Regions from separate parts of the Paenibacillus sp. NPDC093718 genome, predicted to be linked through region 1. Evidence: riboswitches for the same ligand, from Rfam matches in the RefSeq annotation. Region 1 holds a riboswitch; each other region holds the start of a gene.

Region 1 (4,992 bases):
AGCGGCTGGCGAAAGCAGATGGAGACGAATTTTTTCGGGACCGTATCGGTGACGCAGCATATGCTCCCGCTGCTGCGCAAGACCGGACGATCCAAAATCATTCTCATGAGCAGCATTAGCGGTGTGGTCGGCTTTCCGGGTTATGGTCCCTATGCGGCATCCAAATTTGCGCTGGAGGGGTTCGGCGAGAGCCTGTCCATGGAGTTGATGCCCTTTGGCATCGATGTCGTACTGATCCAGCCCGGTGCCTATGGCACGCCGATCTGGAATAAAAGTTTTGGGGAGCTTACGGTAAAGGAAGGATCACCCTACAGCGGTCTGCTGAAGGGCGTGCTGGACTATTCCGAGCGGACAGCCGGGAGAAGCGGGGATCCGCAGGAGGTAGCCAGGCTGGTGGCAAACATTGCGTCCATGTCCAAACCGAGGTTCCGCTATACGCTGCCCCGAGGCACGCGGCTGACCGCATGGATCAAGGGCGTACTGCCGGATCGGCTGTTTCAGCGGATCGTTTATCGGATGCTGGACCGGCGTTAATCATTCATGCAGCGAATGATTCATGGCCTTAACTTGTCATGCGATGCTTGGTGCAGCTTGGTAAGGTGAATGGAGTTACCCTTTTCTGGCTGGGGACGGGTGAAGCAAACCGAGCAGCTCTCCCATCTTCACCTTGGAGCCGGGTTCCAGGTCACCGCGCGGAGTAAACGTGCCGTTCTCTGTCAAAAGCACGACGGTAGAGCCGAATTCAAAGTACGCGAGTTCATCGCCGATCTCGTATTTCTTCACGTTCTCGTCAGCATAACGGATGCTGCTTACGTTCATGGCTCCGACCTTCACGACGGCAACTTCGCCGAACTCATGCGCTATATAGGTAATGAGGCGCTCATTACGGCTGAGCACATGCCGGATATGGGTCATTGCAAAATCGTTCACGGGGTAAACGCGTCCCTTTAAATGCTCGCTTTCCGCTTGAACACCGGTTACCGGGGAATGAATGCGATGATAATCGGTTGGGCTTAAATACAATACAAATACATAGCCGTTGATGTAGTTTTCCATTCTCGGTGATTTGGCGAGCAGCTCGCTCAGGGTATAATCCTGTCCCTTGACGCTCAGAATGGTGCCGGTGTTGACGGCGCACATCGCCGAAATCGTGGCGTCGACGGGGCTAACCATGGCATCGGCGGTGTCGTCTATGGCGCGCAGGCCTATTTTTAACCGGCGAGAAAAGAATTCGTTCAGTGAGCGGTATTCGTGAATTTCTTTCTCCGCTTCATGCGCCGGAATTTGATAAATTCGTATGAATGCAGGTATTAGATGACGGCTCAGCCGGCTGTGGGAACAATGCCCCATAATTCGGGACAGCCACTTGCGGGAGGACAGCTCGGTCATCAGACGCAGCAATTGTTTAGCCATGTCATTCTCCTTTGTGCATAGGTGTCAGCAATAAACGTTGGTGGAAAAGCCAATCACTTTGATATTGACATAGAATGAGCTGGAAATCAATAAATGGCCATTTTTGAAAAAAGGTTCTTGCTAATTGGGGAACGAATGTGTATTTTAAGATTAACATGAAACCGAATAGGGAATACGGGGGCTTGAGTGAATCAGGCTGAGATTGCAGCTATTATCCGCTGTTGACCGTTAATCTGAACTGGGTAATGCCAGCGTAGAGAATATCCGACCCTGCCTACATAGGGCCTATTTTTCCGTCTGCGCGTTTTTCCAGACGGTTTTTTGTTGTGTTTACACAAAAATAGAGGTGGAGAGGGGAATGTGTGGTTATGGGAACGTCAGTGCAGGAGAAGTTGGGGGTTCAGCCCCGAAAAGGGCTGCGGTTAAGCGATATTTTGGTGACGGTGTTGGTATCGCTGGTGCTGGGCGTCATTTATCACTTTTGGGGTTCGGTTTACAATCTGTTAAAACCGCTGTTCTTTGAAGCGGATGAGTTGTTATACGGCATGTGGTTCGCTGCAGCCACACTTGCTTACTTGTTGATCCGCAAGCCGGGAGTGGCCATCATCGCGGAACTGGCGGCAGCCCACGTGGAAGTGCTGTTTGGCAGCGGCTGGGGTTTGACCCTGCTGCTGTATGGTCTCATTCAAGGACTGGGCGCAGAATTGGTATTCGCGGCGCTCCGTTATCGGAGCGCTTCGGCGTGGACGCTGGCGATTGCCGGAGCCGGCGCAGCCATCGGATCGATGATCATGGACTTTTATTACAGCTATACCGATGACCTGCAGACATGGATGTTCCTGGCCAAATACGGCATGCGGGTACTCAGCGGCGCCGTCATTGCAGGCCTCCTGATGCTCCTGCTGGCCAAAGCGCTTGACCGTACGGGTGTGACATCCCTGCTGCGTCCTGCGTCGAAGAAGGATTACGAAGCACTGGATGATCCGCGCCATGTGTAATGCCACGGTTAGCCTGGTTCCGGCTCAGTCCGCTGAAATGCTTCCGGAACCGGCCGTGTATGTGGAGGGATTGCGTCTGAAGTATCCGGGCGAGGAGCGGCTGATGTTCAAAGACCTCTCCTTCTCGGCTGTCCGGGGGGAGAAGGTGCTGCTGCTCGGTCCGAGCGGCTGCGGCAAATCCACGCTGCTGCAGGTGCTGAGCGGGATGATTCCCCGCGCAACGGAGGTGCCGATGAAATGCGAGTCGCAGCTGGTTCCTCGCTCTTGGGGTTATGTATTCCAAGATCCGGATACCCAGTTCTGCATGCCATACGTGGATGAAGAGCTGGCATTCGTACTGGAAAACCTAAGTGTCCCCCGCGACGAGATGAAGGAGCGGATGCAAGCGGCCCTCCGCGAGGTGGGGCTTGATCTTGAGGAGCTTCATATGCCGATCGGGCATCTGTCCCAAGGCATGAAGCAACGACTGGCGCTGGCTTCGGCTCTGCTGCTGGAGCCGGAGGTGCTGTTCCTTGACGAGCCATCTGCCTTGCTCGACCCGGAAGGAAGGGAGCAAATCTGGTCCGCGGTGAAGGCCGTATCGGAAGGGCGGACGCTGATCATCGTAGAGCACCGGATAGAAGAAATGGCCAAATACGTGGATCGTGTCGTGCTGTTCAGCCCGGATGGCGAGATTCTGGGCGAAGGTCCTCCAGCAGCGATATTCGCAGAATACGAGCGGGAACTCCAAGCCTATGGAATCTGGTATCCCGGCGTATGGGAAGATTATGCGCAGACCCGGTCGGGCAGAGAACTGTTTGCTCCGGTCGACGCGCTTGGCGGTGAGCGGGGTAATCTCCTGCATGAGGCTGCTCCGCCGTACGTTCAATGTGGGGAACCTGTCATTCAACTGGTGAATTTCAGGGGAATGAGATGGGATAAACCGGCCATCACTCTCCCTTCGGCCGAGGTGTTTCCGGGACAATTCATTGCGGTGGTAGGGCCTAACGGAGCAGGCAAGAGCTCGCTGCTGCTCAGTTTGATGGGGCTGCTGCGCGCCGAAGGGACCTATGTGCTCTGCGGGGAAGAGGTCATTCAGGGCAAGCGCAGAAAGGTGCGGAAGAAGAGAGAGCAGCAGCTGCGACAAATCGGATTCGTGTTTCAGAATCCGGAGCTTCAATTCCTGACGGAGCGCATCGGCGATGAGGTGGTTTATTCGCTGCTGGTGGATCATGTGCCGCCGGAGGAAGCGAAGGCACAGGCCGACCGCTGTCTTGAACGCTTTGGATTGAGAGGCTTGGAGGCCAGGCATCCGTACCAGCTGTCGACAGGTCAAAAGCGCCGCTTGAGCGTGGCTACGGCCATGGCAAGACAGCCGTCCGTCCTGCTTCTGGATGAGCCGACCTTCGGACAGGATGCGCGGAATACGTTTGCGATTCTGGAGATGTGCGAGCAGCTCCGCCGCGCGGGAACCGCCATTCTTATGGTGACGCATGAAATGGAGGTCGCGCAGCGGGTCGCCACGCATATATGGGAAATCCGCGAGGGACAGCTGACCTCGAGCATGCCTTCCCCGCGCTGGTGTACCGGGACGGAATCCGGACAGGAGGCGGGCGGAGTGAATGGCGCTGATGCTCGCGAAAATCTAACCACGACCGATCATCGCTTCACGGAGGTGAACGCATGAACATATGGAACCCCGTGCGGATCACTTGGCTGCACCGGGCGAATCCGGTGGTGAAGCTGGGTCTGATCTGTGCGCTGTTTTTCATGACGGTGTTAACCCATGATCTTGATTTTGTTTTGTACCAGGCGTTGATCTTTATGGTCTGTCTGATCGTGCTCAGCGGGGTGAAACCTTGGAAAATGCTGTTGTTCTTCATTCCATTTCTGCTTGCCTTCATATCGTCCGCCTCTTCCATGATGCTGTTCGGTAAGGGGGAGACGATCTGGTGGGAGTGGGGGTTGTTCCGGGTATCGGAAGAAAGCTTCTACCGGGGGCTGCATTTGGGCTTTAAAGGAATAGCCTTTGCCTCGGAGGGGCTGCTGCTCGTGACCACAACGTCCTCGGTGGATTTATTCTACAGCCTGATGCAGAAGCTGAGGCTTGCGCCCAAGTATGCTTACAGCTTCATGGCTTCGATCCGGCTGCTGCCTATGGTATGGGAGGAATACGTGATCCGCCGTCAAGCCTTGAAGGTACGAGGAGTCCGCCCGATTCGCGGAATTCGCGGTATGGTGAACCGCGCTGGACTGTATGTGGTGCCGCTGCTGGCACAGAGCATCCGCAGGGCCCATCGGGTGGCCGCCGCGATGGAGGCCAAGCAATTCGACGGCGATCAGGCGAAGTCCCGAACGTATTATTACCCGTCGCGATATTCGCGCTATGATCTTCTGGTTATCGGATTACTTGCTGTTGCCGCCTGCTGCGCTTATGCGGCTGCCGGATATTTTCCATGGTTCGGCATTGGCGACGTGCGGTTTGATTAAAGGGTTTGGTGAAATCGAAAAGAGTCTGTTTACATTACGTAAGCGGGCTCTTTTTGTTATGGGATTTAAACTTCAAATGCTAACCAATCGCAAGAAAAGCATCTGTTATAAG
Region 2 (4,992 bases), on a different contig from region 1:
ATGAACGGTATGAATTCGTTTGCCATATAATTCTGTGAAGGCCGTACCATCGTATACCAGGTCCATGACCGGAGGACTGCCGCTGCTGTCATTCTTGATAATAGGGGAGCGTCCCTCATTAAACTCCCCGTTATCACTGGCAGTTCTCGTTTGACCATACGCCTTTTCGGACTGAGGCAACTCTTCCTGCTGCATACCCGCTGCTATAGCTGGTCCCTTATCCCTCTCGTGATCCGCATCTTCACCGCTGCCAAGCAAGCCCTCGTCATGCCCGCCTTTGATCACAACCATCTTTGGCCCCAGACCATGAATGCGTCTCGCCGCTTCCTTCCGATCTTCCATCGTGCGGATACGCATCCCCGCCAATACTTCGGCCTCCGGTATGTTGGGGGTGACAATCAGCGCCAGCGGCAGCAAATCTTCTCTTAAAGCCTGCACCGCTTCGCTTTGCAGCAGCTCCGCTCCGCCCTTGGCGATCATCACGGGATCCACAACGACCCTCTTCCAGCCGAATGCCCGAATCCGGTCAGCCACCAGGCGAATGATCTCCGCGTTGAACAGCATGCCGGTCTTCAATGCATCGACTCCGAGGTCCGAGCCTACCGCTTCAATCTGTTCCGCAGCTGCTTCGGGAGGCAGCGGATATACGCCGTGAACCCCCAAGGTATTCTGCACCGTGATTGCCGTAATCGCCGACATGCCGTATACGCCGAGCTCCTGGAAGGTTTTTAGATCTGCCTGAATGCCGGCACCTCCGCCGCTATCAGACCCGGCAATCGTCAGTGCCCTGGGAACATGAGTCTTGCTCATCGTGTGCCACCTGCAGCGGCCGCTTCCGCTTCCCGGACAGCTGCATATCCTTCCAGCGAGTCTGGATGAAGCTTTGCCAGCTCATCCAGGAAAGCGATCTGGAAGCTTCCTGGTCCAAGATCCGCGGTTCGCTCTGCGGCTTTTGCCGCCGCGGCCCCGTAGAAGGCCAGTCCCGCCGTACCTGCAAGCAGCAGGTTTGCTTCTACCGCGGCAAAGGCACCCAGCACCGAGGTCAGCAGGCACCCTGCGCCGGTCACCTTCGTGAGCAGAGCATCCCCGCCGGTAATGAGGCGTACCTCGTTTCCATCGGTAATCACGTCCTCTTCACCGGTAATGGCCACGATCGTGCCTAATTCGCGTGCAGCCCGCACGGCCAGCTCGGCATGATCACTGCCTGCGCTATTGCCTGCGTCTACGCCTTTGATCTCGCGGGCCTCCCCGACAAGGTGAGCGACTTCAGCCGCATTTCCGCGCACGAGCGATACCTTCACCTCGCTTAGGATCCGCAGCGCCGACTCCGTTCGAAAACGGGTCGCTCCTGCACCGACCGGGTCCAGCAGGACCGGCACGCCGTGTGCGTTCGCCGATTGTCCGGCGATCATCATCGCATCAACAAGCTCGCGGTTCAGCGTGCCGATGTTCAATACGAGCGCGCCCGCGATGGCGGCCATATCCGCCACTTCCTCCGGCGCGTAAGCCATGACCGGCGACGCGCCCAGCGCGTACAAGCCGTTAGCCGTAAAATTCGTCACCACCACGTTCGTCATATTGTGAACGAGGGGGCTCATTTGCTGTACCTTCGTTAAAAGCGCCGAAACTTCTTTTTCCCATGCATGCATATGAATCAGCCTCTCTTATCTATAATGGAATTTATGTGCTCGTGACGACTTCTTACAGAACCGCAGCCTGCAGCTGCACCGGCCATTCCTCCTGCTTATAAGCCATGTCCCAAAACATATACTCCAGCTGGCAGCTCAGCATGAAATGCTCCTTCATCCGTTCCCGCTCGGCTGCCGTCGCACGCTCTGCCCATTCATCGACACGGTTGCAGAACTTGGCTGTCGCGTCTTCCCCACGATTGCCGTAGAAATAAATCCAGTCATAGAACGGATGGGATGCATCCGGCTTCACTTCATCCAGCAGCTTGCGGCCAATCTCCAGGTACGTCCACGGGCAAGGAAGCAGTACCGCCATAATCTCGCCCAGACTTCCCTCATGCGCCACCGTCAGCATATGACGGATATAATGATGCGCGGACGGAGCCAGCGGATACCCCTGAAGCTCTTCATAGGTCACCCCGGCGGCTGCGCAAAAATTCTGATGCGGGTGCACCTCGCTGTGCAGGATAAATGAAATCTGTTCGTTAAAGGTCGCGATCTCTTCCCTGCTGGTCGATTTGGATATGGCGATACCGTAAATCCGCATGTAGGCATTCAAATACTCAAAATCCTGCTTCACATAGTGAATCAGCTGTTCCCGCGCCAGTTTCCCCTCGGCAATGCCTTTTACGAAGGGATGATCGAAGATTGCTTGAAAAATGCCTCCCGCCTGCTGACGGAGCTCTTGCGTATAACTCATTTTTGTCCCCACCTCCAACATATTGAAGAGCAGGAAGTCCATAAGACACGACTTTCCAGGCAACGCTAAAAAGCCGCCCCGAAAACTGGAGCGGCTTCGTCAACAAGCCCCGAGTGCGCCAAAAAACGCACCGAGACCTCATATACGAAGGCTCCACTTTCCTACGCTAGTACGAACTAGATCAGGTTCAAAGGGTCCAAGATACGCTCTTGTCTCAGCCGCTAACGGCTCCCCTAGTGGACTTCCTATTCTTTTGTCTAATACTGTACATAGGTTTATGGGTGGTGTCAAACGTTAACGGTTCGTGGACGGAACTTCGCGCTCGCAACCTCTTCATGACCGGGTGATCATGATGTTCTACGGTGGCAGTAGTCTTTTTGCGAGATAAAATCGCCGGCTGCCCCAAACTTGTTTCAGAAACACTGACGCTCGGCTGTCATATATGCCCCCGCATAATGAGTACATAAGAGCAGTTCAAATATATGAAGTTTGAAGGAGCGAGCGGATTTATGACAAACCAACCGAAAGCCGTTAAACCCATTCCGGATGGCTACACATCCGTAACACCATGGATTATCTCAAGAAACTCCGCAGCGCTGATTGAATTCCTGGAGCAGGCTTTTCAAGCCGAAGAGTTAGCCCGCGTCTATGTTGGCGATGGTATCATCGGCCATGCCGAGGTGCGAATCGGAGATGCCGTCGTGATGATGTTTGACGCAAAGCCGGAATGGCCGGATAGCCCGGCGTACCTCCGTCTATATGTTGAGGATTGCGATGCTGCCTACCAACAAGCACTCGCCGCAGGAGCCGTCTCGGTGACGGAACCAACGAGTTTGTTCTTCGGCGACCGGGTGGGACGGGTACGGGACCCGTTCGGCAACTTATGGTGGATTCAGACGCGATTGGAGGACCTGACCCCCGAGGAGATGGAACGACGAGCCCAGGACCCGGAATACATGAAGGCAATGACCTATGTTGCAGGATCGGAGATCGTGGTGAAGATTTCATAACAAGGTGAAGTGAAGCAAAAGCGTTATTTCAGGGAGAACATGGGTGGATTCGTTGCCCCAGCGATATGCTTGGATGGCTGTCGATTATGATCGATGTAGGGACCTGGTAACTCAGAGTAGCTATGGTTTATAGGTAGAAACTGGGGGGAATACAGAGTGTATAGCTGAGCTACTGCTGGTATTGGAACTGCTTCTGGTATTGGAACTGCTTCTGGTATTGGAACTGCTTCTGGTATTGGAGCTGCTTCTGGTATTGGAGCTGCTTCTGGGCTTGGTGCTAATGCTGGTATAGGTGACTACTGCTTTGCTACTTACTGATATTGGTGCTACTGCTGTTTTGGTGCGACTGCTGGTATTAATGCTGCTGCTGATCATGGTGCTACTGATCTCGGTGCGACAGCTGGTCTTGGTACGACTGCTGGTCTTGGTGTTACTGATCTCAGTGCGACTGATCTCAGTGCTATTGCTGATCTTGGTGCTACTGATCTCGGTGCGACTGCTGGTCTTGGTACGACTGCTGGTCTTGGTGTTACTGATCTCAGTGCGACTGATCTCAGTGCTATTGCTGATCTTGGTGCTACTACTGATCTTGGTGCGACTGCTGATCTTGGTGCTACTTCTGGTCTTGGTGCGTCTGTTGATCCTGGTGCGACTGCACAAGCCCAATGAGGACTGAGGATACGTTATTTAGCTGAAAAGGCGTAATTTTCGAGATCTAACGGACACCAGGTACGTTATTCATAGAATATGATGACAAATATGCACCTTATGGAAGGAATAAGGGATCCTGTGTCCGTTAGATTTAAGAATTGGACCCGAATCAGGTAAATAAGGGAACTGGTGTCCGTTAACAGTTCAGGGGCAGCGGCACGAAGAACGAAGTTGGTTAAGCAGTGCTGGCGAGTAATGTGGGATGCAGTTGCATAGCGGCATACTTTCGACACTGCGATGCTGGACACGCTGCGTTGCTGCGACGCAGTGATACTGGACACATCTGCGTTACTTTCGACGCGGCGATGCTGCCGACGCTGCGATGCTGCCGACGTGGTGGTACTGCCTACCGCGCGATGCTGCCGACGCGGCGATACTGTCGACGCTGCAATGCGGCGATGTTGGCTACGCTGCGATTACCGACGTAGTCGTACTGCCTTCGCGTATTGCTACCGATTCGGGGTGCTGGACACACTGCAATGCAAAAAAAGGAGGCCTCCTTCAAGATCTAAGATCTTTTGGGAGGCCTCCTTTTTTGACTTTCCTAGCATTATCCGCTCTACGATAATACTAGCCTGCAGCATTCGTCTTCATTCATTACTGAATGCCGTAGAATTCCTGCAGCTGGTCAATCATCAGATTCGCAGCCAGGATGCCGCCTGCCGTATTCCAGATGGCATCGTCCACTTTGTGGGCCTGGCCGTTCTTGACGACGTTCAGGTTTTTCCACAGCGGATCGTTGATCCATTCCTGCTCAGTTTGGTTGGCACCGCCATCTCCGGTTTCATAAGTGAAGTAGAACAGTCTGTCGGCTTCCACCTCAGGTAAACGCTCCTTCGTGATCTCGTCAACGAAATCGTCCTTGGCGTTCTTGGTCATGTCG
Region 3 (4,992 bases), on a different contig from region 1:
CCTTCTTGATTCTCCTCGGTAGCGCGTAATCCCAATTGCCGCCAAGATCAATGAACAGAAAGACTGCCACCAGGATGATTGCCGCTGCGGCCAACAGGCCGAGTTTGGCTTTATAAGTCATAAGCCTTTCTCCTCATCAGTAAGAAAATGAATATACCGCTTCCGAGTACGCCCACGGTTAGACTAATCGGAATTTCATAGGGATAAATAATGATCCGGCCCAGGATGTCACAGAACAGTACGAACCCGGCCCCCAGCAGCGCGGTATGCGAAAGGCTTTTTTTCAAATGGTCTCCTAAGTACAAACTGACAATATTAGGTATGATCAGACCAAGAAACGGAATCACGCCGACCGTCAGCACGACGGAAGCTGTAACCAGCGCCACGATGACCAGTCCCAGATTCACAACTCTCCGGTAGTGAAGGCCCAGGTTGGTAGCAAACTCCTCTCCCATTCCGGCCACCGTAAACTTGTTGGCGAACAGATACGCCAGAATCACAAGCGGGATACTTATATAGAGCATTTCATACTGGCCCTTCATGATCATGGAAAAATCACCCTGGAGCCATGCGGACATATTCTGAATAAGATCATATTTGTATGCAAAGAAGGTGGCGATCGAACTGACGATATTACCAAACATCAGCCCTACGAGCGGGATGAAGATCGCGTCCTTGAACTTAATCCGATCCAGTATCTTCATGAAGATAAAGGTTCCTGCCAGAGCGAATACAAATGCCACAAGCATTTTGATAAGCGGTCCGCTTGTCGTGAAGACAAGCATGGCTACCAATATGCCCAGTCTGGCAGAGTCCATCGTACCTGCCGTGGTGGGAGACACGAACTTATTGCGGCTGAGCTGCTGCATGATCAATCCGCAGATGCTCATGCTAACACCCGCCAATATGAGGCTGACAAGCCTAGGAATCCGGCTGACAAGCATAATATGCTGTTGTTGTTCTGTCATCGAGAACAATTGCAGTGGCGAGATATCTTTAACTCCAATAAATAATGAGATTATCGAGAGTACCACAACGGCTGCAAATAAGTATCTAATCTTCATGGCTCTTCCTTCTATGCGTATGTCTCTAAGTATCCGGGATCTTGCAATTTTCGTCATCATTCTCATTGAGATTGATTATCAATCGCGTTCTGATATGCATTATATCATCCTCATACTGGCTCGACAAGTATAATTGAGAATCAAAATCAATTAATTGGTTCATACATGTATATTTTGTTCATGAATTGTTCATAATATGAAGTTTCAAGGAAGCATAGCTCATATCCTCAGGAAGAACCACTCTTTAGTTAAATCTCCCTTTAATGTGGTTACTGTCATAATGAGACTTCTCTAAAAACTACACGGTTTCAATTCTTATTAAATGGATAAGAAAAATAATATTAAATATTAAAAGTCGTTGACAATCCCTCTAAGTTATATTAATATCCTAACATAATTATTATTTCTAACTAAACGTAAGTTAATATGGAATGATAATTGAAATTATGGCTAATAACGTAAAATGCATATTTGCTTGTAGTAAGGGACATCTTCTTATCAGGCGTATGCAAATTCGATTACACCAGGAGGTTTTTTTTCAATGTCTAAAGATTTTTCAGCTGCACTCAAAAATCGCCGTTCTTATTACGGGATTAGCAAAGAATCCGTTATCTCGGACGAGCGTATTCAGGAAATCGTAAACGAAGCGGTTAAGTATACTCCGTCTTCTTTCAACTCCCAAAGTGCACGCGTCGTTGTATTGCTTGGCGAACAGCACGATAAACTGTGGAACATCACGGAAGGCATCCTGAAGGAAGTTGTTGGCGATGAAGAAGCATTCAAATCCACTGCCGACAAGATGGCTTCATTCCGCGCTGGTTACGGTACGGTATTGTTCTTCGAGGACAACAACGTCATTGCCGGGCTGCAACAAAACTTTGCCGCTTATGCCGACAACTTCCCGGTTTGGTCCAACCAATCCAACGGCATGCTGCAATTTGTAGTATGGACATCCCTTGAAGCAGAAGGTCTGGGCGCATCCCTGCAGCACTACAACCCGCTGATCGACGAAAAAGTAAAATCCGAATGGAACATCCCGGAAAGCTGGAAGCTGATTGCTCAAATGCCTTTCGGCAAGCCGGTTGCTGAACCAGGCGAAAAAGAATTTGCACCGCTGGAAGATCGCGTGAAAGTATATAACTAATCAAACAGATGAAATAAGCCGCCTCCCTAAGTTCCTGCAACTGGGACAGGCGGTTTTTTTTATAAAGCAAAGATTGAAAATCCGATCGCAAAACGATACAATTACACAGGTAAGAACCCATGAACTTCTACGACAACATGAAGTTCGGGGGCAAAACTTGCGGTAACCAACTACATAAGATGTTGGCTGTACTAGGGGTGCCATGTGCTGAGAGACGGCGGGCTGCCGTTAACCCTTATCACCCGATCTAGGTCATACTAGCGTGGGGAAGTGTAGCATTTATGTTTATTTCCTTTCGTAGGCATAACTGCACTTTCTTCATGGGGTGCGGTTTTTTTGCGTGGACTTATATAATGGGGAGGAAATGACAATGAATGAGCTTGCTTGCGGAACCAGCCGGATCGTCGGATGCCGGTTCTCGGTATTTCCCATGACAGACCGGTTTGTGGAGGTCATCATGGGCGCGCTGCAATCTGTGGATACGGGGAAGGTGTGGATTCAGACTGATGATGTGAGCACCTGTATTCGCGGACGTGCGGAGCATGTCTTTGATGTTACAAGGGCGATATTCGCCCATGCTGCGGCGAGTGGCGTGCACACTGTTTTTAATGGTACTTATTCCATTGGCTGCCCTGGAGATACGGACGCCGATGTATATATGACTGAGGATTCGACCCTCTTGAACAACGACATTGGAGAACTTGCCGATATGGAGACTGCCTGCCAGTTCGCTCTTTACCCCATGGGTACGGATAACTACATGGATGTCATCTACGGTGAAGTAAATCGTGCGAAGGCAGCCGGTACATTCGCCGGAAGCGTTCATTACGCCAGCCGGTTGGACGGGTCCTTATCCCGGGTGTTTGGGTCTCTTGAAGAAGCGTTTTTGCATGCGATCCAATCCGACAGCAGTCATCTGGTCATGACTGCGGTTGTGTCTGCCCACAGCCCATCGGTCAAAGCCGCATCGAATTGAGTTATATTGGGGCAGACAAAAGCCCGGCAAGAGCCGGGCTTTCCTGTCACTAGCTGCCAAGAATCTTGACGGTTTAAACCCAAGCACTCAAGATGATTACGAGCAGGATAAAGAGAACCAAAATAATTCCTACTGAATTGCCCCATGCGCCGCCGTATTCTCCGCTCATGAAGATCCCCTCCTGGATTTAAAAAATGACGTGATGTAATCACACTATTATAGTATTTCCCGATTTGTGCTAGCGTCACGGCTAATGTACCTCTCTTTATCTATTCGCAAGGAAATTTTATTCCTCGTAACCAATGAGAAGTTTCCCTCCATACGGACGGAGCATTTCCTCGGTGAATGCCATCAGAGCTGAAGGATCATCCTGGCGATACATCGCCGCAAGCGCTGCTTCCAATCGTTCTCCCATGATTGTGTCATAGCGGCTGAACAGCCGGAACAGCGTTTTCCCTTCACCCGTCCACTCCCGGTTCACCCTAAGTACAAATTCACAGAGAATCGCCGCTATTTTGTGCACCGTAAACCATTTTTCGCCATCCCTTCGTGGACCCTCCAAGTCCAGCATGTACTCGGTTAGCATATAACGGTATTGGTTAATGTCGGTTAGCGTCAATGGCATGGGTCCGTAATTCAAATCGCTGTGGGCTTCCGTCCGCACCTCTTCTCCCTCGGGCAGCGCGCACAGCACCGTCCCTTCTGCGATCATCCGTTGAAATGACGGATTCGCCGCGATCACTCCCTCGTCAAAATATTCGCGATAGGAGGATAAAGACAATATAAAGATTTCCGCGATCCACCCATGCGCCTCTATCGTCTTCCTGCTGAAATCATAACCGTCTCGTTCAATGACCATGATGTCCAAATCGGATTGTTCATTATATTCGCCTCTGCTCGCGCTGCCGCCAAGCACGGCAAGCAAACAGTCGGGATAATCGTGTTGAATGACGCGTTCCGCTGCCTCTACCGGTTCCATCCTCATGACGTTTCCTCCATTATGACTCTGATCCTCCCGAAAAAAGGGCTCAAAATATCTAATTCAGCTAAAACCCTAAACGTACCTGAATCATATGGTAAATAAACGATTACCCTCATGTTGATGACAAGGAAGAAGGGATAGATAAGATGAACTACATTCATATGCTCTCCAAACTAGGCATGGGCAGTGCCCACCCGGGAGGATTCGAGGCAACCCTCAGAATGCTGAAGAATTATCCCATTCAACCGGGCAGCCGCATTCTGGAGGTGGGGTGCGGAACTGGCAGAACCGCATGCCATCTTTCGGAGATGGGGTATCAAGTGACAGCTATTGATCTGAACGAAAATATGATCAAAAAAGCACGGGCACGAGCCGAAGCGATGGAAATCGACGTACAGTTCCTTCAAGCGGATGTATGCGCATTGCCTTTCGAGGACAACCAATTTGATCTGATCATGGCCGAGTCTGTTACCGTATTTACGGATACTTCGAAATCGCTGCCCGAATATTACCGCGTTCTGGATCGCGGAGGCGTCCTGCTGGACAGAGAATTACTGCTTGATATGCCCATGCCGGAAGCAAAGCTTCAGGAACTGCTCGAATTCTTCGGAATACCTAATCTGATGATGAGAGAAGAATGGGCGGAATCCCTCTTGGCTTGCGGGTTTAAACAGGAAGAAATTCTGGAGTACAACCACTTCAATGAGCAGCTAAAGGAAGAGCAGACACGTCATCTGGATTCATTTGAACAGCGCGATAAAGGACTCCTGTTCGATGTTGCGCTCTGGGAAACGCTGTTTAAGCATGACCGCATGATTTTGGATAA

What was found. A riboswitch is a leader RNA that binds a small molecule or an ion and turns the genes downstream of it on or off. The one in region 1 is predicted to bind thiamine pyrophosphate.
Region 2: it holds a riboswitch for thiamine pyrophosphate, as region 1 does, so the genes downstream of both, tenA (thiaminase II) here and ACQKPA_RS27025 (ECF transporter S component) in region 1, are expected to answer to the same signal.
Region 3: it holds a riboswitch for thiamine pyrophosphate, as region 1 does, so the genes downstream of both, ACQKPA_RS02775 (YkoF family thiamine/hydroxymethylpyrimidine-binding protein) here and ACQKPA_RS27025 (ECF transporter S component) in region 1, are expected to answer to the same signal.

Annotation. Positions count from the first base shown of each region.
Region 1 is NZ_JBNNUS010000011.1:96,091-101,082, forward strand. It holds gene ACQKPA_RS27015 (oxidoreductase) at 1-534, shown strand, start outside; gene asd (archaetidylserine decarboxylase) at 610-1,413, opposite strand; TPP riboswitch at 1,578-1,690, shown strand; gene ACQKPA_RS27025 (ECF transporter S component) at 1,782-2,411, shown strand; gene ACQKPA_RS27030 (ABC transporter ATP-binding protein) at 2,404-4,077, shown strand; gene ACQKPA_RS27035 (energy-coupling factor transporter transmembrane component T family protein) at 4,074-4,880, shown strand.
Region 2 is NZ_JBNNUS010000005.1:101,442-106,433, reverse strand. It holds gene thiD (bifunctional hydroxymethylpyrimidine kinase/phosphomethylpyrimidine kinase) at 1-810, opposite strand, end outside; gene thiM (hydroxyethylthiazole kinase) at 807-1,649, opposite strand; gene tenA (thiaminase II) at 1,702-2,388, opposite strand; TPP riboswitch at 2,530-2,633, opposite strand; gene ACQKPA_RS16295 (VOC family protein) at 2,898-3,398, shown strand; gene ACQKPA_RS16290 (hypothetical protein) at 3,703-4,074, shown strand; gene ACQKPA_RS16285 (ABC transporter substrate-binding protein) at 4,707-4,992, opposite strand, start outside.
Region 3 is NZ_JBNNUS010000001.1:575,839-580,830, forward strand. It holds gene ACQKPA_RS02760 (iron chelate uptake ABC transporter family permease subunit) at 1-121, opposite strand, end outside; gene ACQKPA_RS02765 (ABC transporter permease) at 111-1,064, opposite strand; gene ACQKPA_RS02770 (nitroreductase family protein) at 1,606-2,208, shown strand; TPP riboswitch at 2,392-2,494, shown strand; gene ACQKPA_RS02775 (YkoF family thiamine/hydroxymethylpyrimidine-binding protein) at 2,579-3,184, shown strand; gene ACQKPA_RS02780 (sporulation protein YjcZ) at 3,258-3,353, opposite strand; gene ACQKPA_RS02785 (nucleotidyltransferase domain-containing protein) at 3,471-4,169, opposite strand; gene ACQKPA_RS02790 (class I SAM-dependent methyltransferase) at 4,313-4,992, shown strand, end outside.